Regions from separate parts of the Exiguobacterium sp. FSL W8-0210 genome, predicted to be linked through region 3. Evidence: riboswitches for the same ligand, from Rfam matches in the RefSeq annotation. Region 3 holds a riboswitch; each other region holds the start of a gene.
What was found. Region 3 has a riboswitch for thiamine pyrophosphate ahead of thiD (bifunctional hydroxymethylpyrimidine kinase/phosphomethylpyrimidine kinase). Riboswitches for the same ligand answer to the same signal wherever they lie in the genome.

Region 1: it holds a riboswitch for thiamine pyrophosphate, as region 3 does, so the genes downstream of both, tenA (thiaminase II) here and thiD (bifunctional hydroxymethylpyrimidine kinase/phosphomethylpyrimidine kinase) in region 3, are expected to answer to the same signal.
Region 2: it holds a riboswitch for thiamine pyrophosphate, as region 3 does, so the genes downstream of both, MKY22_RS16300 (3-oxoacyl-ACP reductase) here and thiD (bifunctional hydroxymethylpyrimidine kinase/phosphomethylpyrimidine kinase) in region 3, are expected to answer to the same signal.

Annotation. Positions count from the first base shown of each region.
Region 1 covers NZ_JBBOUK010000001.1:991,671-999,234, reverse strand. Annotated here, with positions in the region: gene MKY22_RS05150 (glycoside hydrolase family 3 protein) at 1-914, shown strand, start outside; gene MKY22_RS05145 (hypothetical protein) at 945-1,253, opposite strand; gene tenA (thiaminase II) at 1,305-2,000, opposite strand; TPP riboswitch at 2,074-2,180, opposite strand; gene MKY22_RS05135 (DUF1002 domain-containing protein) at 2,375-3,256, shown strand; gene MKY22_RS05130 (hypothetical protein) at 3,233-3,463, opposite strand; gene abc-f (ribosomal protection-like ABC-F family protein) at 3,536-5,332, shown strand; gene MKY22_RS05120 (alanine/glycine:cation symporter family protein) at 5,529-6,992, shown strand; gene MKY22_RS05115 (diacylglycerol/lipid kinase family protein) at 7,130-7,564, shown strand, end outside.
Region 2 covers NZ_JBBOUK010000002.1:33,788-41,351, reverse strand. Annotated here, with positions in the region: gene MKY22_RS16315 (hypothetical protein) at 1-63, opposite strand, end outside; gene MKY22_RS16310 (DEAD/DEAH box helicase) at 65-2,107, opposite strand; partial or broken gene MKY22_RS16300 (3-oxoacyl-ACP reductase) at 3,174-3,924, opposite strand; TPP riboswitch at 4,058-4,158, opposite strand; gene MKY22_RS16295 (excalibur calcium-binding domain-containing protein) at 4,966-5,730, shown strand; gene MKY22_RS16290 (helix-turn-helix transcriptional regulator) at 5,981-6,472, shown strand; partial or broken gene MKY22_RS17395 (WYL domain-containing protein) at 6,488-6,550, shown strand; gene MKY22_RS17390 (hypothetical protein) at 6,548-6,886, shown strand; gene MKY22_RS16285 (DinB family protein) at 6,966-7,481, shown strand.
Region 3 covers NZ_JBBOUK010000001.1:579,568-587,131, forward strand. Annotated here, with positions in the region: gene MKY22_RS03020 (type 1 glutamine amidotransferase domain-containing protein) at 1-371, shown strand, start outside; gene MKY22_RS03025 (VOC family protein) at 419-829, opposite strand; gene MKY22_RS03030 (murein hydrolase activator EnvC family protein) at 1,093-2,538, shown strand; gene MKY22_RS03035 (murein hydrolase activator EnvC family protein) at 2,741-4,018, shown strand; TPP riboswitch at 4,082-4,192, shown strand; gene thiD (bifunctional hydroxymethylpyrimidine kinase/phosphomethylpyrimidine kinase) at 4,309-5,112, shown strand; gene thiM (hydroxyethylthiazole kinase) at 5,093-5,860, shown strand; gene thiE (thiamine phosphate synthase) at 5,850-6,488, shown strand; gene MKY22_RS03055 (hypothetical protein) at 6,500-6,943, shown strand; gene MKY22_RS03060 (ArsR/SmtB family transcription factor) at 6,999-7,367, shown strand; gene MKY22_RS03065 (CHASE3 domain-containing protein) at 7,413-7,564, opposite strand, start outside.

The DNA.
Region 1 (7,564 bases), 410 kb from region 3:
CGTTTGACGCTGGAGTCGACATCGCGCTCATGCCGACGATCCTTCGTTCCGAGCAAGATGTCACAAAGCTCGATCAGATTTTCAAGGATGTGATCGCAGCAGTCAAAGACGGTCGCCTTTCAGAGAAACGAATTGATCAATCGGTTGAACGAATCTTGACGCTAAAAGCAGAGCGTGGGATTTGGAACGGTACGACTGACACGACATCCCTAGCTGAAAAAATCGCGCACTCGAACCAAATCGTCGGCAGTCCCGAGCATAAAGCAAAAGAACGCGCGATGACGGAAGCCGCGGTCACACTCGTGAAAAATGATCAGCGGACGTTACCATTCAAACCGAAAAAGAATGCAAATGTTCTTGTGATCGCTCCTGCGACGGATCAAACGGACAGCATGAAAAAAACGATCGCGTCCCTACCGAAGAATCGGAACTGGCACGTGACGACAGCGAATTACTCAACTACTACGCTACCGCTCGACCAAAACCCGACATTACGGGCGCAACTCGATGCAGCAGATTACATCATCGTCGGTTCCAACGTCAACACGAGTGCTAAACTACTACCTACTGCACCAGAACAAGCGGTTCCGGCTTCGATCTTCCGCTATGCGAAACAAACGGATTCACCATCCGTCCTGCTCAGTCTCCGTAACCCATACGATGTCGCCGTTCAACCGGACGCACCGGCACACGTCCTCGTCTATGGCTTCAAAGGCGACCCGAACGGACCAGACTCCGAAGCAGGCAATCTGAAATCAGCGGGACCGAACCTGCCTGCAGGTATCCGAGCGATCTTCGGAACGTTCAAACCGCAAGGCACTTTACCGGTAGATGTGCCGGTCTTTCAGAACGGTGTCTTTACCGATCAACTGCATCTCGAATTCGGTGACGGCTTTAAAAACTGGAAAAAATGATGACGTGATACACCAAAAGACCGAAGCTCCTTAAAGGATGCCTCGGTCTTTTAACGATTGATACGGATATTCGGCTTCTTCTTTCGAACGCTTGTAGACACGATGAAGTGAATAAGTCAACGAAACATAGAGGATGACGACTAGGATAGTCGCGATGGAACTCCCCGTTGTAAAACCGAACTGAAGCAACCCCTGAAAATTCTGAATCGTAGCATATGTTCCGTACACCGCCATCAAGATGGGAATGATGTACCCAACAAATCTCACTTTTACTTTTCCGAGCACCTGTTGCACGACATATGCCGCGAGAATCACAAGTGCGATCACGATGATTTCCATTCCAATCCCAACTCTCACTAAATGGTATTCCTAATTCTACCATTTAGTGATTCAAGAAGATACCTCTCGTGCCGGAATCGTTTCGTAAACTGACGCAAACGTCTCTTCCGTCCACCCCATGTGCCAGAAGAGTAACTCATAGTAACAACTTGTCACGAAATGACGTTTCATTCGCTCGCGTTCCGCTGGGCTCGCTTGCTCCGCCAGCGCATCAAGCCGTGCAATCTGTTCAAAGACGACCTTTTCGAACCATTCCGAGCTATACGTGTCGATCCATTGCTGATAGATTTTTTCTTCCGGTGTACACGTCAGTAATTGTTGCCCGACTTCATAATACAACCAGTAACATGGCAAGATGGCAGCAATCGTCTCACCAAGCGTTCCTTCACTCGCATGATGCATGTGCGAGACGTACGCATATGCTGTCGGTGCCGGTTCAAATGCTTCAAGGTCTGCTGCCGTAATACCGAGCGGCTTAAAAAATGATTGATGTAAGCTCAGTTCTGCCTCGTAAGTCGAAGTAGCATGTTCGGCAAGTGTCGCGATCGTCGCGAAGTCGTCCGCTTTTGACGCTGCCTTCGCTTGAATCTTCGCAAAGTGTTTTAAGTAATAGGCATCCTGCATGACGTAATGCCGAAATTTCGAGAGTGGTAACGTCCCCTCTCCGATTCCTTGAACGAATGGGTGCGTAAAACTACTGTTCCAATACGCTTGTGCCGCTTGTTTGATTTCTTGTGTGAATGTCATGATCTCATCCTCCTCGTTTGGTATGAAACGAAAAAACACCACCCCGAAACACACGGGCATGGCGCAAGAAGAACAAGACTTGACGCCACTTCCCTCCGTAAGTACGAACTTAATCAGGTTCAAAGGGTCCGAACGTCTTCGTTCGTCTCAGTCAGCCTACCGACTCCCCTAGTGGTCATTATTCGATTCCCATCCACTATAGCATGCTGAAAATGGAAGTCAAGTTGTCCTCTTTTCGCTATACTATGGAGTGTCAGAAGACGGATGCCGTCTCCATCTACAGACCGATTCCGAACTTCTTTCGTTCTCGTACACTAACTTTAGTACCTGATACTATAATTTATTCTGTTACTTACAAATTGGAGGATTTCATTATGCATACACCAACAAAAATCATGGCGTCAGCCGTTATCGCTTCTGCTTTATTACTCCCAACAGCCGCATCCGCCGAACAAGTCGTCGATAAGACGATCGTCACACTCGGGGAGTCACTCGGCGCAAAGGATAAAGCATGGGTGCTTTCCCGTCTCAATGCACCGGAAGGCATCACGCCGATCATCGCAACCTCTGCTGACGAAGAAAAATATCTCGGGAAAAACATTCCACAGTCGCAAAAAGGTGGCAACATGTATTCTTCGGCTAAGATTGAACTGACGGAAAAAGGAGATGGACTTTCCGTCTCGACGGAGAACATCACATGGGTGACGAAGGATATGTATCTCAACGCTCTCGTCACAGCGGGTGTCAAAGATGCCGACATCACGATCACTTCTCCCTACAAGGTGACCGGGACATCGGCACTGACAGGAATCATGAAAGCGTACGATCAAACTTCCGCTGAGACGGGAATTAAGTTAAGTGACGAACGCAAGGATTTAGCACAGCAAGAATTATCGGTCACATCAGACGTCGGAAAAACGGTCGGCACGGATAAAGTCGCTGACTTAATGAATGAGATCAAGGCTGAGATCGCCAATCAAAAACCGGAAACCAAAGTCGAGATCGAAAACCTGATCGTCCAAGTCATTCAAAACAACAATATCCAGTTGTCTGACGCACAAATGGACCGGTTGACGAATCTATTCAATCAAATGGAGCAAGCGAACATCAACTGGGGACAAATCGAGAGTGGATTGAAAAATGCGGGACAAGACATCCACGCGTTCGCAACTTCAGAAGAAACGAAAGGATTTTTCGCTAAATTATTTGATGGACTCAGTGACTTCTTCAGTTCAATCGCGGGTGTGTTCAAATAATTCAGACTTCCTTAACTGACAAAAAAATAGTAAACTAGATGTATCTGAAACGAAAGGTGGTGTGAAAAGATGGACTTTGCCGCGTGCAAACACTGGTTGATGGAACAATTGTATCTGTTGCGCGCGATTTTTCATGAAATGGCGTTCTAAGGCACCCGTCTGTCCTTTTTTAAGAACTTCATGAATGAAAAATACTGCAAAGCGCATCTTTCACACGTTAGGGAGAGTGCTATTTGCGCTCTCCTTTTTTGATGCGCGCGAAAGGATCAATTGAATATGATGATTTGCGACATTCAACACCTGACAAAACAATTCGGAGGCGAGACGATCTTAGCGGATGTTTCCCTCTTCTTAAACGAACACGACCGTGTCGGTCTGATTGGACGAAACGGGAGTGGTAAGACGACATTACTCCGCTTGCTTGCTCGCCTTGAGCAACCGGACGGTGGTGTCATCTATCAAAAGAGCGGTTTGACGATCGGCTATTTGGAACAACTTCCTGTATATAGTGAGACGCTGACCGGACTCGACGTCCTTTGGACAGCGTTTGCAGAGACTCTCGTGATCCGTTCTCGGATGCAACAGTTGGAGCAAATGATGGCGACAGCACCAGAGAATCTTGATGCGTTACTCGCGCGATATGCGGAAGCGACGAATGCGTTCGAACAAAAGGATGGCTATCTACTCGACTCGAAGATCGAGCGCATGGTGAACGGGTTACACCTTCGTCCGTTACTCACTCGTCCTTTCCACCAGTTGAGCGGTGGTGAACAGACGAAGATTTGTCTCGGTCGCATGTTACTCATGGAGCCAAATCTGCTCATTCTTGACGAACCGACGAACCATCTCGATTTAGCTGCCGTGGAATGGCTGGAGCAGTTCTTACGGGACTACACAGGAACCATCCTGCTCGTCTCTCACGACCGGGTCTTCTTAGACGCCGTCGTCACCTCGATCGTTGAACTCGAGGACGGTGAACTGACAACCTATATAGGGAATTACAGCGCGTTCGTCGTCGAACGAGAACGTCGCTTGATGGAACAGTTCCACGCCTACCAAGAGCAACAGAAAAAAATAAAGAAAATGAAGGAAGCGATTCGTCGACTCCGGCAATGGGCAAACGAAGCGTCTCCACCGAGTGAGAAATTATTCCGTAAAGCAAAATCGATGGAACGGGCACTCGAGCGGATCGAACGGATTAAACGACCACAACTCGAAGCCAAAACCGCTGATGTCTCCTTCTCTTCCACTGATCACTCGAGCCAAGTCGTCTTTCGCGCTGAAGAACTCTCGTTTGCTTATGGAACCCGTCACATTTTTGATGACGTCTCGTTCGAGATCATGGCACAGGATCGGATCGCGATCGTCGGAACGAATGGGAGCGGGAAATCGACGTTGCTCTCACTGCTGCTTGACGAATTATCACCAGAGGCAGGCACACTCACGCGTGGACCATCGAATCGGATCGGTTACCTGTCCCAGCATGCCCATTTCGAGGAGGACGCGCGGTTAATCGACTGGTTTAGAGACCGGATTGCCGTTCCAGAAGCGGAAGCCCGCCATATCCTAGCCCGGTTCCTGTTCTTTGGACCAACTGTCTTTCGGTCCATTTTGTCACTGAGCGGAGGCGAACGTGTGCGATTGCAACTCGCCGTCCTCGTTCATTCGTCGGTCAATGTATTAATTCTCGACGAGCCGACGAATCATCTCGATATTGAATCAAGAGAGACGTTGGAAGAAGCACTCGAGAATTTTTCTGGAACATTGATTGCCGTCTCACACGACCGCTATTTCTTGAATCGGCTATTTCCGCAGATCCTGTGGCTCGAAAATGGTCTGACGCGTTATCATGGTACGTATACGTATGCTCAACAGAAGCGTGCTGAGTTCGCTACGTCTTCCTCACTCCACGTAACTCCTCAAAAACCAAAACGCTTGTCACAACATGAGTTAGAAGTGCAGATCGAGCGGCTTGAACAGAAATTAGCAAAACGTGAAAAACCGACCGATACCGTTTCTAAAAGCATCCAACAGCAACTCGATGACCTATACGAACAATTGCTACAGCATGGATGATTTAGCTTTACTTGCCTGTCACTCTCGATACCGAGAGTGGCAGTTTTTTCGTTCACCTACAATGTTTTTAACTCCTAACATTTAGCTAACTTTATTAAGTTTTAAAATTTTATTTTATTTTGTTGTTGCTTATTGTCTGAAAATTCGTATAATTTAGCGTATAGCTTTTATTATTCTTTGGGAGGAATACACCATCATGAACGCCATTCAGCAAGTCATTCAAGGAAGTGTCGATTACGCCAACAATATTTTATGGTCGTATGTATTGATCGCCGTATTGATTGGCGGCGGGATCTACTTCACGATCCGAACTGGCTTCATCCAATTCACGTACTTAAAAGAGATGTTCCGCGTCACGCTCGATAAAAGTGAACAAACAACAGACGATAAAGGAGAAAGCATCACTTCCCTCCAGTCATTCTTCATCGGTGCTGCGACTCGAATCGGTACGGGTAACCTTGCCGGTGTCACAATTGCTGTCACACTCGGCGGACCGGGTGCCGTCTTCTGGATGTGGATGGTCGCTCTTCTTGGTGGTGCGACGGCTCTCATCGAAAGTACACTGGCTCAAGTTTATAAAGTGCGCGATACGAAATCGAACGCGTACCGTGGTGGTCCTGCCTACTATATCGAAAAGGGCTTGAAGAACCGGGCTCTCGGAATCGTCTTTGCAATCTTGATTGCCGTTACATTCGGGCTTATTTTCAACTCCGTTCAATCGAACACGATTGCCGCTGCCTTTGACAATGCGTTCGGTATCAACACAGCTGTCGTCGGTGCTGCACTCGTCGTCTTGACGGGTCTCGTCATCTTTGGTGGTGTCCACCGTGTCGCGAAGTTCTCTGCAATCATCGTTCCTATCATGGCAGGTCTTTACTTGCTTGCTGCTCTTTATGTCGTCGTCACGAACCTGACGGAACTTCCTGGTGTGTTCGCAATGATCTTTAAAAGTGCTTTCGGAATCGAGCAAGCATTCGGTGGATCGGTCGGTGCTGCGATTTCACTCGGTGTCAAACGTGGATTGTTCTCAAACGAAGCCGGAATGGGGTCTGCTCCGAACGCTGCGGCAGCGGCTGAAGTCTCTCACCCAGCAAAACAAGGTTTCTTACAAACACTTGGTGTATTCCTTGATACGTTGATCGTCTGTACAGCGACAGCAACGATTATTCTCCTCAGTGATAGTTATGCTGCTGGAAATGGCGAAGGAATCGGCATGTTGCAAAACGCGCTCTCCGAAGAATTTGGTGCAATTGCCCCACCATTCATCGCACTCAGCGTCTTCTTGTTTGCTTTTAGTTCGATCGTTGGTAGTTACTACTACGGTGAGACGAACATCGAGTTCATCAAACAAAGTCCAGCAGCCGTCTTCGGTTTCCGGATTGCGACAATGGGCTTCGTCTTCATCGGATCTGTTCTCAGCCTCGGTATGGTATGGAGTTTTGCCGATCTCTTCATGGCAGGCATGACATTAATCAATATGACAGCGATCCTCCTCTTGAGCGGCATCGCTCTCAAAGTCATCAAAGATTATCAGGAACAACGGAAACAGGGACTCGATCCTGTCTTCTCAGCAAAAGCACTCGGGATCGAAAATACGGAGTGTTGGGACGTTGAAGAAGAAGCTCGTCCTGCGGCTGGCGAAGTGCCGCCATCACAATAAATCACTTCTGAGTTCGAACTTCAGCACCGAGTAAGCCATGCGCCTACTCGGTGTTTTTATTTGTAAAAAAGAATTTGGATTATGTTTTCATCGGACAGGGAAAAAGTCAACAGATTGCCCCGAAGGAGGAATTCATCTTGTCTCAAGCCATGTTGATCATCAACCCGTCTTCTGGAAAAGAACTCGGAAAAAAACACGCAACGCTTGCTGAGGAAACGCTTGCTACTCGCTTTGAAACCGTCGACGTTCGGTTCACGGAAAAAGAACACGATGCGACGGAATTTGCGCGTCATGCTGCCCAGTCTAATTACGACGCTGTCATCGCCATGGGAGGTGACGGAACGGTCAATGAAGTCATCACCGGAATTGCCGAACAACCGCATCGCCCAACGCTCGGAATCGTCCCACTCGGAACGGTAAATGACTTATCGCGCGCATTACACATTCCGACGGATCCGGAAGAGGCGATCCAGATTCTAGCTGACTCCCCTGCCCGACCGCTCGATATCGGTAAATATGATGACCATTACTTCATGAACGTCATCGCTGTTGGTCTGATTGCGGAAGCCGTC
Region 2 (7,564 bases), on a different contig from region 3:
TCTTGATCGAACCATTTTATCTAAATTTTCGAAATTACTAATTATATACGAGTTTTTAAGCATTTTAAGCCTCCAACATAGATTTTACTAAATTTTCCAAAGTTTCATATTTTGTAGTTGGGGTGTTTAACATGCTTATTGCTGCTTGAATACGATTTTGGTCATTAAATTCTAAATTCAATTTTTCAAAAATTTCATGTAAAACTTCATACTGCGATTTCTTAGGTTGTTTAATTTCCCTTAGTAATCTTCTTTGTAGTGCCTTTTCATTTTCCGTCGGTTCAATAGTATTAATTGCATCCGTATTTTGTATCGTTTCTAATCCCGTTTTAAAAATATCTATAATTTCTAGATTATTTATTTCTTGAACCACTAGATAAGATGTTAAGAAGGATCTTGTTAAAGACATATAAAAGGTATTTCTTTCCGCAAAATTCCTTGTAATTTGATGATTAGCTACACAAATTACAAAAGGAAATTCTAGCCCTTTAATATTGTTTTTATTGGAAATAGTAATTTTTCCTTTTTCTACTCTTTTATCCTTGTAAGTAACACTTGAGTTCCAGTTAAAGTTCTCAAAAATACGTGCTTGTACATAAGTTATAAAATCATAGTCATTTTGTGATAATTTATTATTTGTAAAAATAATAGCTATGTCATCCGGAATAACATCATTATGTATTTCTACAATTTCTTTAATTACATTAAGAATGCTTTCCAAAATATCCGTTGTTGGTATTATTTTTGTACATTCCAAACCATCCATATCCATTTCTTGGAATCGAAGAACTTTTTCTCTGGTCAAATTGTAATTTCGACCATTATTATTTACTAAATATCCGCATGCATCCCACCCACTTTTTTCCAACCAATTAATAGTAGGATTTTCAAATAACCCCATCCCAACAGCGTGAGCAAACATTAAATTTTTAGGATGTGTCCTGTACACTTTATTTAATGAAAAGTCCGGTTCAGATGCTAATTCTTGCATTTCAAAAATATCTTGAAATATATCTCCCGCTAAGTATACCGTTTTAGATGTAACCATTTTACACAATTCAATAAACTCATCAGGAAAATCTTGAGCTTCATCAATTAAAATATAGTCAAAATAAGGATTGATTTCTTCACCATTTTCTATCATCTCTTTTAAAAAACTTAAACTTTGTTGACACGCACGCTGAAATTTACCTTCTCTTACATCCTTTACATTAAAAAATGGTAAGCCATAAATATTACATATTAATCCGTAGAGTCCTAAATTATTTTTATTATTTAATGATCCCCATCCATGAAACACCCATAGACGTTCATTCCACTTAATTTGCTCATCTACTTTCATAAAATCAAAGAATTCCGGAACACGTGACTTCAATTTATTTGCAAGCGTAATATTATGACAAGTGAAGGCTATTTTATTTGTATCATTTTCTGTATATAGCTCTTTTAACCTATGTAACAACAGTTCAGTTTTTCCCGTACCAGCCAAACCTTGAATTTTAACAATATCCTGATTTAATTCTTCATAGATAAACCTTGTTTGATCTCCATCAAATAATACAATTTTTTGCCTAATTTTCTGCAACAAAGTCTCTGGTACAGTTTTTCCAACTGCATCAATATCATTAATACTACCTGTAATTAACGATATTATTAAATCAATCACTCGTTTTTCTTCAGGTTGGATGTATTTCTTCGAGTCAAAAAAATGTGATATCTTTTCTGTTGTATCTATATTTTGTATTTCACTAAAATTATATTTTTTAAAGTATTTTTCCCATCTATTTGATCTTCCTATTACACTATTATATTTAAACTTTTTAGCAGTAAAGCCTATATCCTGTATTAAATATTCGAATATTTCTTCAACTTCATCAGTGTCTTTATTATTATTCAAACTAATAAGACTAATAGTATGAGAAGGGCTTAGTAAAATCATAATATTACTTGTATCATAATCTGTTTCTTTTTCCATTACTGGCTTGTCTAATACATAAATTTGAAATTGATTTTCTACTGAATATTTATTTATACGATTTATAAAAATATCAACTTCCGAATTACTTTTGTCTAAATTTTTATAAAAAAAACTACTGTTTCTGATCACAAATCATTTCTCCTTCATCCAACATTATAAAAAATCACTATATTATCCCTATTAAATAAGATTATATTTCAACATTATTTTATAGTATTGAATAGATAATTACGAAAATTTAAATCTCCACTTAACTTTATATGAGTTTATACAAAAAATTATTAAATTTAGATTTTTTGTATAAAGTTACTTTAATAATACTTATTAATTGATTTTCATCCAAGTACTTTTTAGCGCTTTGTATATACTATATTAATTTTTTTGATTTACACTCTTTGTCTGCTTTTAAATATATCGTCTAATCTTTTTTCTTAGATAATTTTTAAACTAGTAAAATTTTCTTCTATTTCTATCGAGCCGCATCATTTCAAAACTCATATGGCTACTAATTTTCATTTGAAATTACGAAGTTAAAAAATTACGATGAAACATGTTACGATACACCGAATAGCTTGGGTTCTCACAAGATTGTTAAAACTGTTAGCTAATTAATCTTAAAGAAAATTGGCTTGATTCCATCATAAGAATAGCCTCTCTATTAAAGTTAAAGTCACTAATTTTTACGTCTTTTTATATTATTTTTTCTCATAGAAAGTGCATTCATATCATAGGTCGATGCTTCCCGGTATTTCATCAAGGTCACTAAGTTCTAGCTTACTCGTTCCTTCGTCAGATGTTCAAGACTTAGGAGTTGTCTTGTTGCCATATATGGATTGGAAAACGTACTCGATATCGTGGAGACTAATCCAATATGATCCGCCACTTGAGAAATAACAGTTAAATTGATCAAAGGATCCAACCAAAAAGCAGGTAAATCAGTTGCATTATTAGCCGGAAAGGAATGATTATCCGCAAAAAATACTTCATTCAAACATCTAGCTGCCGCTATCTGAGCCAAACGCTAATAATAGCGGCTCTCTCCGATCTCTTTAATCGCGGAATCAGCCATTAACCATGTGGCTTGGGGATGACCACATTCATATAATAAAACGCCGATATTAACTGATTTCTATTCGTCATCTTCTGTTCACGAATCCCTTCTCTTACAAGCTGAGAATCTTTTAAAACGCCCGCTTCAATTCATCGTTAATCCACCATTGACCGTTACGTTTTGACCGTTAAACCCAGACGCTGCTTCTGATGCCATAAAGGCAACCATTTGTGCTACTTCTTCTGGGGTAGTCACTTTTTTCAACAGTTTCGATTGATCAATTAAATCGAATACTTCAGCGGTTGTCACAGCACTAGCATCCGTAAGTTTCAACAATCCGCCGGAGACGACATTCACGTTTATACCGTATTGACCTAGTTCTGCGACCAGGTTGCGTGTAAAACTAATTAGACCTGCTTTTTGCTGTTAAGTATTCATGATGAGGAACTACTGGGTTTTGATAGAGGTTTGTTCTAATGCTAATGATACTACCGTTATGTCGTTCCATAATTGTGGAAGAAAATTTTAAATGATGTGAAGCGCCGTTTTTAACGTTGCATCCAATTGTTTCTAGTAGTCCTCCTATTGCAAATCGATGAAAGATTTTTGAGAAACTGGATCAAATTTGAATTCTACTAATGCATCATTAATAACAACATTGATTTGACCATAATGTGCTGTTGCGGATTGCATCATGCTCTCAATATCTTCCCGCTTCATGACATCTGCATACAAGGCAAGTGCATTCTCTACTCCTAGTTCGCTCACACGCCTTTGTGCCGCATCTTTGCTTTTAAAGTAATTAATCATCATTTAAATCCATTTTCACTAACATCCTTGCAATCGTCGCCCTAGAGTCTTGACTACTTCCCGTCATTAACACTGTTCTGGTCATTCCTGTCCGCTACCCTATCAATTTTTGCAACTTAATAGTGAAGTAGTAAACAAAAAACGCAACTCTCTAAATGGAAAGTTGTGCACGTCTAAACAATCACATAGCAAAGAGCGACATTATTGTCTCTGTTTGTTCATTAGGGTTTACACTTCTCTACGCTAGTACTACCTAGTTCAGGTACAAAGGGTTTGAGTCGCTCCTCATCTCAGTTTAATAACACCCCTAGTGATTCTATTTAAATTACCTTCACTTTAGTCGTCTTATACATCTGTTAATAATGATGAGTGTGATTTGTTAATAGTATTTCTTTAAAGATCGAGCGTAAAAATAGGTTTATGATCTTATCCGGATTGCTTTGTTACGGTCATATCTTATACTAGACAATCCTAATTATCGTTTTTTCTTTGATAATGTCTTAATATATGAGCGATTCGATTTTGCAGATCAATTACGTGACCTAAAAGTCCGAATCATTGATGTCTGCAATATAGTAAGCTTATCTTGCTTAATCATCGTATGAGAGCCATTAAGTAGTATGTATGTCGTCTTCTCTCTTCGTGTTGATTACCTTACTTTTTTCGTCTTAAATTTATACGTGCTCTATTTAATGCTTTTATTGCTTTTTGAATAAAAACGTACCAAATCAATCAACAATTCATTTTCTTTTCCATAATATCATTGGAGTTCTTCACAATTGCGTAAGAGATAAGTGCTTTGATACGGTAAATGCCTTTCTCATCATCTAAGCAATTAATCAATCTTTTTCTTCTAACTCATTATGTCAAATTTCCTTATACAGTCCTATTTGTATCGACTACGACATACAACCTTTTCTGATTATTTTTAATTCGCTTAGATTGGTGTACGTCTATTCTCTTAAAAATTATCAATTATATTTGATCAGTAATTGCTTATATTTTATTCAAATTAGTACTCGAGCGTTATAAGCGATTTTTTAGAAAAGAACTATAAATTCCTAATCAATTTTCCCTTATAAATATGTACAATAAAAATACAAATATTTTTAAAGGAGCTGAACTTATGAACATCCGAAAAGTATTATTTCTCGTCGTAATTGCTATTGTCTATCTTTTACTCTTCACTATCACCTTTTGGAGTCTCATTGGCTTATTGATCTCAGCAGTTGGTCTATACTTTTACTTTAAACCAAGGTTTCGAAATCCAGTGAAGTACCCAACCTTTGCCGTTTGGCTAGGCGTATTCATTGCTTTTGCAATTTCTATCTATATGGTAGACAGAATAAATGAGCCTCAAAAAATAGAAGCCGGGTCTTCTACCAAGGAAACAAAGATGTTGGAATCATTAAAGATAGAGTCAAAGGAGTTAGAAACATCTTTAAAAGACACGCAATTTAAACTAAAAGAGCAACAACAAGAAACGAAAAAATTGAAAGAGGAGTTAGCACAAGAAAAAGAGTTACGTTTGCAAACCGTTGAAAGCTATAAGGAGGAAGCAGACAAACGTACTACCTTAGAGAATAAACTCAATAAAGAAGAGACGAAACGCATTGTTGCAGAAGAGAAAATCGACGAACTCGAAGCCTCTTTAGCAAATAGTGAAGTGATAAATGAAGATGAGAGTATATCTGATGAGGAATACGTTGATGAAGTAAATACAGAAGTAGCAACTGATTTTGAATACGACCCTTCTGGAGCAGATCGCGACTGTGGTGATTTTTCCAGCGCCCAAGCCGCTCAAGATTTTTATATAGCTGCCGGAGGTCCTGCAGTTGATCCCCATGATTTAGACCGCGATAACGATGGAAATGCATGTGATTGGAATTGACAAGTGTGTATGAATTTTCTCGCGCATGACAATTGGTAGATCTACTTAAGATTAAATAAATGATTAAATTTCTTAACTGATAGTGTGGTAAGTGAAATAACAAAAAGTATGCGCCCGCGCATACTTTTTGTTATTGTATTTTATTTTTAATGATACTAAATGCGTTTCAATTATTAATTAAGATGAAATCATTTACACTTTATAGATATACATAAAAACTTCCGTCGTGTTTAACGTAAAGGAGATTCCATTGAAACTTGAACGTTTACTAACTATTATATTTAAGCTACTTCATCGCTCTACCATTTCTGCTTCACAACTAGCTGAAGAATTAAATGTCTCTCAGAGAACAATTTATCGAGATATCGAAACCATTAGTCCAGCTGGTATTCCTATTACTTCGTACCATGGAACAAACGGTGGATTCGGTATTATAGAGAATTACAAATGGGATAAAACGTTTTTAGACGCTTCTTCTATGCTTGAGGTATTGTCTTTAGTCAAAAATTTATCGAACCAATTAAATGATCACGATCTTAAAAAGACTGTTGATCGTCTGTCCATTCTCACATCAGAAGAACAAAAGAATCATCTACATATTGATTTAACTCACTTCTCAGTCGATCCCTCTTTTTTAATCAATCTTCAAAAAAGCATTAAAGAATTAACACGCATTTGTTTCCAGTATATTAGCTCTCAAAATGAACAGACTACTCGAGAGGTAGATCCGCTTTCACTATAATATAAGTTCCGAACGTGGTATCTATACGCTTATTGCCATTTAAGAAACGACTATCGCGAGTTTAAAGTCTCATATATACTCAACCTTGAGAGACTAACAACTCCTATTAAGGATACTCATCGTTTACCCAAGGAGCTACCAGTAGTTTTCCCTCCAAAAGAGCGTGTCATTTTACGTGTCCATCCTCAATCCATTCACTTAGTATTAAATCATTTTCAACATCACTCGATGACGCAAAAAGAAGATGGTAGTATCACAATGACATTGATGTTACCTCCACCATTGCATGCAGAATGGCTCATTAACATATTGTTAAGTTTCCGATCAGGCGTAGTAGTCATTCAACCTTTATACTTACAAGATGTCTTAAAAAATGAAGCTAAAAAAATATTGAATTTATATGAGGATATATGACAGTCAGTTGTCATATATCCTTTTTTATACTAAACGTAGTTAGATAACGATTACTATTACAACTAAAGGAGCGATTTGAATGAACGCTGGAAAAACGATGGTTTCTTATCATGAATGGGCAATGAGAGTGATCTTAGATCATCTAGCTAAATTGCCGAAAGAAGTTTTAAAAAAGGAGATCAAAAGCTCTTATCCTACTATTGCTAAAACCCTCAGCCATATTCTTGCTGTTGATACCATGTGGATTCAAATTCTAGAAAAAGTAGATTTTCAACAAGCATTACAGGATGCGATGAGTCAATTACCGCTTACTGATGCCTATACAATTGAAGAATTCAAAATGGCATTTAAAAATGTAGCATTAAAGTATCAAACCTTCTTAAACGAAAACTCAGATCTCACTGTGATGATAGATGTAAATTATCCTTGGTCAGGTCCACGTCAAACAACCTATGAAGAAATTTTCTTACACGTATCTAACCATGGGACGTACCATTTAGGTAATATCACTACCATGCTTAGACAACAAAATGAAACTTCACTCATGATGGATTATTCTCTTTTTTGGTATGAAGACACGACAGTTACAACATGAAGTGGCGTACTAATACTTAGCAATCAATTAGAAATTCTGTTTTAAAGCAAAAAAGTGTGCGCCGGCGCACACTTTTTTATTTA
Region 3 (7,564 bases):
AAGAGGCAAAAGTAACCGTTGATCTCTCGATTGATGAGACTTCAGCAGCAGACTACGATGCTCTCCTGATTCCAGGCGGATTTTCACCAGATTTACTTCGAGAAGATGAGCGTTTCGTCTCATTCGTCGAAGAATTCGATATGTCGAAAAAACCGATTTTCTCGATCTGCCATGGACCACAATTGATGATTAATGCAAAAATCGTCAAAGGAAGAAAAATGACAGGTTATAAATCAATTCGAATTGATTTAGAAAATGCTGGTGTGGACTTTGCAGATGAAGAAGTCGTCGTCGACGATAATTTCGTCTCAAGTCGTCAACCAGATGACATTCCTGCGTTCAATCGGGAAATCGTAGCTAAACTCGGCTAATACCATGAAACGAAAAATCAGCACTGCGCTATCGCAGTGCTGATTTTTTATAGATTTTCTGGATAATCACAGAGTTCTGTAATGACGCCGTGTGAATGCCGGGGATTCATATAAATCAGTCGTCGCCCGAACGGCGTCGTTCGATACGTATCTTCTAAAAATGTTAAGCCTTGTTGTTTTGCTTCTTCAATCGCTTGATCTAAATCCTCTACACGATAAGCAATGTGATGGACACCTTTCCCGCGTTGTTTTAAAAAACGTGCGATCGGACTACCCGGACTTGTTGGCGTTAACAACTCGATGTGCGCATCATCGAACTCGATGACCGCAATATTGGAAGCGACACCAGGCGCAGGATTCGAGTACTCTTTTGTTAAAGTTCCTCCAAGTACGTTTGTATAAAATGAAATGGCTTCCTGCATGTCGCGAACAGCAATTCCAGTGTGGTCTAATTTCATATGATATCCTCCTTCTATTCGCTTCAGTTTCCCAAAAACACTTCAAAGTTGCAACGATGAGTTACCTTCCAAATGTTTCTATTACATAGAAGAGGAAAGATTTATTTAAAATGAAATATCACTGAAATATTATGGAAGAGGAATGAATGCTATAATCAAAAACGTTCTTATAAAAAAGAAAAACTATTACAGAATTTAAATTTAACTTAAATACTCTACGATAAATCATAAAACATACACTACAGAAAAAGAGGGAATACTACATGAAAAAAACGTTCGCGTCGCTCATCGTTTCCGCACTGGTTCTTTCATCAGCACCTCATTTTGCAGCAGCTGACGATTTAAGTGAACAGAAAGCCAAAAACGAACAACAGCAACAAGACAATGCTAAAAAGCAAAAAAACTTAGAGTCTTCTGTTAATCAAGAAGGTCAAAAAATCTCTAAAACACAACAAGAAGTCAATCGACTAGACGAAGCGTTGAACGAAAAAATCTTTGCTGTCGAAACAAAGGATCGTCAAATCAAAGCAACAGAACGTGAAATCGTTGAACTTGGAAAAGAAATTGAGAAATATAAAGCGAAACTAAAACGCCAAGAAAAACTACTCGGTGATCGTCTTCGTGTCATGCAAGAGAATGATGGAAACTCAATTAAATGGGAAGAAGTCATCTTTGGTGCTAAAAACGTTGGTGATCTCGTAAGCCGTGTCATGGCAGGGAAATCCATTTCAAAACAAGATGATAAAATGATCACGGATTACCAGAATACGCAAAAGCAATTAGCGGATGCGCAGCAAGAAGTAAAAGAAAAGAAAGCGCAGTTGGTCGTTGAGAAAAAAGAATTAAAACGTCAACAAGCGGATCTTGAATCACAATTAAAAGAGCGGAACAAACGCTTAAAAGAACTACGTAAGAAAAAAGAAAAGTTCGAAACACAATTGATGGATGCAAAAGAAGTCCAGCAAATTTTGATTGCTCAAGAAAAAGCGATTGCAGCTGAAAAAGCAGCGCGTGAACGTGAAGCGCGAATCGAAAAAGAACGTCAAGCTCAAGCTGCACGTGAAGCAAAAGCACGAGCAGAAGCTGAAGCAGCGCAAGCAGCAGCTCAAAAAGAAGCAGAAGAGCAAGCCGCTAAAGAAGCAGCAACTCAGCAAGCAGCACAAGAGAAGGCAGCGCAGTCAGCAAAACCTTCTGGTTCGACAAAACAATCGGCACCAAAACCATCTACACCAGCACCAACTGCGCCAGCTCCAGCGCCGTCAGCTCCAGCGACACCTAAACCGTCACCATCATCAGGCGGACTCTTCATTCATCCAACTGCTGGTGCTGTGACACAAGGGTATGGTTCTGCAGGCGGAGAAAATGGTTATACGTTCCATAACGGGATTGACTTCGGTGGTCCAGTTGGCACGCCAATCGTGGCAGCTGCAACTGGTACAGTCATTACAGCATCAGGTGGCGGACCTTACGGAAATCACATCATGATCGCTCACCAATTGAACGGGAAGACATATACGACAGTCTATGCACATATGAGTTCATTGAACGCTAGTGCAGGTCAACGTGTCAGCCAAGGTCAACAAATCGGTACACGTGGTAGCACAGGAAACTCAACAGGTCCACACTTACACTTCGAAATTCACGTTGGTGGATACAGCTACAGTGCAACAGGTCCAGCTAACTCAGTCAATCCAATGTCGATGTTTTAATCGTAAAGAATCGTTGCATATGCAACGGTTCTTTTTTTGTCATTTTCAAAAAACAAATCATATATTACAAAAAATCGTTTTCATTTGAAATGTAAATGAAATTTTTTTGAAACGATTACGGTGCTATAATCTATTTCAGATATGAGAGAAACTTGAATACTATAATAAAATATGAAAAAAACATAAGTGAGGAAAACGATATATGCTAAAAAAACTAATTTCTACCATTGTTTTAGGAGCATTACTTATAACAGGAACGCAACCGATCGCAGCAGCGACCATTAAAGAAAAAAAGGCTGAAAATGCCGCTGAACAACGTAAACTTGAAAAAGCGATCAAAAAACAAGAAGCTAAAATCTCAAAAGAGCAACGTCAAATCAATCAAATTGACGCAGCAATCAACGAAAAGATTTTCCAAGTCTCTGAAAAAAATAAACAAATCGAACAGTTGAACGTTCGAATCGATGAGTTAAAGGTAGACATCGTCCGTTACGAAGAAATGTTACAGAAACAGGAAGAACTACTCGGTGATCGTTTGCGTGTTTTCCAAGAGAACGATGGAAACTCGATTAAATGGGAAGAAGTCATTTTTGGATCGAAGGATTTAGGTGATTTATTCAGCCGTGTCATGGCGGGGAAAAAAATCGCTGAGCAAGACGATAAAATGATTTCGGATTACATCGCAACGCAACAAAAATTAGCAGAAGCAAAACAAGCGCTCGTTGAGAAAAAAGCGGAGCAAATGCAAGAAAAGAAAGTATTGCTTGAACAAAAGAAAGCGTTAAAGCTTCAAATGAAAGAACGTAGTGCCACGCTGAAGAAATTACGAAAAGGGAAGACGAAGTTCACGACAGAACTGTTAGACGCAAAAGAACTTCAAGCGACTCTCGAAGCGCAAGAACGTGCAATTGCGGCAGCGAAGGCAGCTGCTAAAGCAGCGGCTGAAAAAGCAGCAGCGGAGAAAGCGGCAGCCGAAAAAGCCGCTAAAGCGAATGCTCAAGCAGCAAAACAAGCAGGTAAGAGTTCGGAATCAACTGATTCTGTTGTCCCGCCGGTTGTTTCGAGTGGAGGGAAATTCGTTCGACCATCTTCTGGTGGAGTGTCACAAGGATTCGGACCAGCAAGCGGCGCGAACGGTTATACGTTCCACAACGGTGTTGATTTCAGTGGTTCGGTCGGATCTCCAATCGTCGCTGCAGCAGCTGGAACGGTCATTACAGCATCAGGTGGTGGACCTTACGGCAATCATGTCATGATTTCTCACTTCCTCGATGGACAAGTGTACACGACTGTCTACGCACATATGAGTTCATTATCGGTTCGTGCAGGACAAACGGTCTCTCAAGGTCAGCAAGTCGGGACACTTGGTAGTACAGGGAATTCAACAGGACCACACTTACATTTCGAACTACATGTCGGAGGCTATCAATACAGTGCCTCTTCTCCTCTAAATGCAGTCAATCCATTAGCATATCTGTAATCAAAACGGGCTTCGGCTCGTTTTTTTTTCTTCTCTATGCTACAGTTAAGGCGAAACGAATACTTGAGCAACTAGGGGAGCTGGAGGAATCCGGCTGAGAGGAAAACCAATCTGTTTTCGACCCTATTACCTGAACTGGATAATACCAGCGTAGGAAAGTTGAGCCGAACGGATACCGGAATGCGTGTATAACGCTTTCGTATAGCGTCGACTGCTTTTTTACAGCGGTCGACGCTTTTTTTTGTCGGTCACGACTCCCTTACATTGCTCGATGGGAAGGTGAAAAGAACATGAAACATGTACTGACGATTGCAGGATCCGACTCCGGTGGTGGAGCTGGGATTCAAGCAGATTTAAAAACCTTTTCGGCTTTAGGGGTTTATGGAATGAGCGTCCTGACAGCCGTCACGGCGCAAAATACGTTGGGTGTTCAAGCGGTGGAAGAGTTGTCCCCAGAAATCGTAGATGCCCAGTTAACGTCGATTTTTTCAGACATTCGTGTCGATGCGATCAAAATCGGGATGGTCTCGAATGCGCAGACGATTCGTGTCATTGCTACACATCTCCGCAAACAGACAGTTCCTATCATATTAGATCCCGTCATGGTCGCTAAAGGTGGTCATGCCCTATTGCGGACGGAAGCTGAACAAGCATTGATTTCAGAACTTCTGCCGCTTGCGACACTCGTCACACCGAATTTACCGGAAGCGGAGCGGTTAACAGGACGATCAGTGACCAATCTAGAGGAAATGCGACTGGCGATGCATCAATTGGCTACACAGACAGGGGCAGTATTACTAAAAGGTGGACATCTCTCAGGAGCTGCGACGGATTTGTTGTTTGATGGGGAAGTGGAACACCGCTTCACATCGGAACGGTTAGACAATCAACATACTCATGGAACTGGTTGTACCTTATCTGCGGCGATTGCGGCGCGGATGGCGCTTGGAGAAGATTTAACAGATAGTGTAAGACAGGCAAAGAGCTATGTCACGGAGGCAATTCGTCATGGATTTGCCCTCGGACAAGGTATTGGACCGACACATCATTTTCACTCACTTTGGAGGGATACACATGTTTACGACCATTCTTGAACACAAACCACTCATTCACCATCTGACGAACACGGTGACGATCAACGACTGCGCAAACGTCACACTCGCTGTTGGAGCATCACCCGTCATGGCGGAAGACATTCGTGAAGTAGAAGAGATGGTTAGACTCGCACAAGCTCTTGTCTTAAACATTGGTACGATTGATGCAGACATGCAAGCAGCTCAACGACTCGCAGCACGTGAAGCGGGACGTTTGAATGTCCCAATCGTTCTTGATCCAGTTGGAGCAGGGGCAACGACATTACGTACTGCCTTTTCTAAAGAACTCATTGATCTCGGGTGTACGGTCATTAAAGGAAATGCTTCTGAAATCAAGACGTTACTTGGGGAAGATGGGCGAACTAAGGGAGTCGATGCTGCGGGAGATGCAATGATGGATCGAGAAAGCATTCGTGCATTCGCTCGCAAACACCAATCTGTCCTCGTCGTGACAGGTCCGAACGACTACATCACGGATGGAACGCGTGAAATGGAATTACATGTAGGAACACCACGTTTGGGAGACATCACGGGTACGGGCTGCATGACGGCCTCCTTGATTGCGAGCTTCCTCGGTGCAGGATATACGGCATTTGAGGCGGCTGTCCACGGGACATTCGTCATGGGAAAAGCAGGAGAACAAGCAGCCTCCGCGCAAGGTCTTGGTGATTTTAAACGAGAGTTGTTCAATGCCATCAGCCTCATGACGGTGCAAGATCTGGTGGAGGTGACAGAACGTGTCAATTGATTACTCCATCTATGCAGTGACGGATCGTCGGTACCATCCTGGAGTCGCGATCGAGACGGTCGTTGAGGAAGCTGTTTTAGGTGGTGCGACGATCGTGCAATTACGGGAAAAAACAGCACAAGGAAAGGAATTCTACGATCAGGCAGTTCGGTTGAAAACACTCACGGATCGCTACGACGTTCCTTTGATCATCAATGACCGGATCGATATCGCATTACTCGTCGGAGCTGGTTTGCATATCGGACAAGAAGACATTCCTTTAATCGCAGCACGTCGCCTTTTACCAGATGCCGTGATCGGTGTGTCAGTAGCAACCGTTGCACAAGCGATTGAAGCAGAACGGGACGGAGCATCTTATTTAGGCGTGGGGTCTCTATTTGCGACGTCATCCAAAGCGGACGCTGATTCCATGTCGCACACGATGCTTCAGGCAATTCGAGAAGCCGTACGATTACCTCTAATCGGTATTGGTGGAATCACAGCAACGAATGTCTCTTCTCTGCCTATCCCGCTAGAAGGGTATGCCGTCATCTCAGAAATTTTCGCTAAAGAAGATCGGCAACTCGCTGCGCAGCAAATGACAGATGCTGTGCGAGAATGGCATCAATCACTTCAGAACAGGGTATAATCCGTTCAGAGGTGATTGTATTGAAATGGCAGACGATCCGTTTTCGCGGCTATTGGATTCGATATCGGTTAGAACCACAAATCATTCGAGTCGATAATCAGGGAATCTACCATCTAGGAAAAGTCTTATTTCCGCGTCCTAATCGTATATCTTATGAGATGGCTCTTTTATTGAAAGAAAAGTATGAAAGACGCTACAAACGTCCGTTGTATATTAAAACGAGCTCGATTGCGACGGAAATTTGGGGACATACTCATTTAGATATCTATTACCGGGCACTTCTTCATCTACCGATTCCGACGCGACTTCGTCAACGTTATACGAATCGATTAGAAAGCACGAAAGTCATTGACATCGGCGTACGCGCTGTCGATCAAAATCGAATTGTCTGGGATATCGGAGATTACGTAGGAGGATGGTTCGTGTTTTGGCTCATTCGCAGACGAATGCGCTGAACTTGCAATGTCCCGTTTCTCATGGTGCAATATAGGTAGAAACGAGGTGACGGACATGGACATTCCCCGTTGTGAAACGATTGCGATTGATGAACAACGCGCGTCTGAAATCGGACATATCGTTGACACGATTCCGACGCTAGAAATCGGAAAGCTATTTAAGATTCTTTCGGATGCGACACGACTGCGAATCGTTTATGCGCTGACGATCGAAGAAGAACTATGCGTTTGTGATGTCTCGGCTTCTGTCGACTGTTCGATTGCGACAGCGTCGCATCATCTTCGATCTTTGTTGAAACAAGGACTCGTCAAGTTTCGAAAAGACGGTAAAGTCGTCTATTATTCCTTGGATGACCATCATGTGTCATCGCTTGTACATATGGCGATGGAACATGTACAAGAGGGAAAAGCAATGCCTGAATGAGTCTTTAGAATAAACGAAAAGCGCAGCTATAGCTGCGCTTTTCGTTTATTCTAAAGACGATTGTTCTGATCCTTTTGGAGCGAAGCGGTGGAAGAAAAAGACCGTGGCACTAATCAATAAAAAGGACAGGATGGAGAGAGCGAGACACATCCATTTATATGTAGCGATTAAAGAATCTGATTGTTGTAATTTGGCTT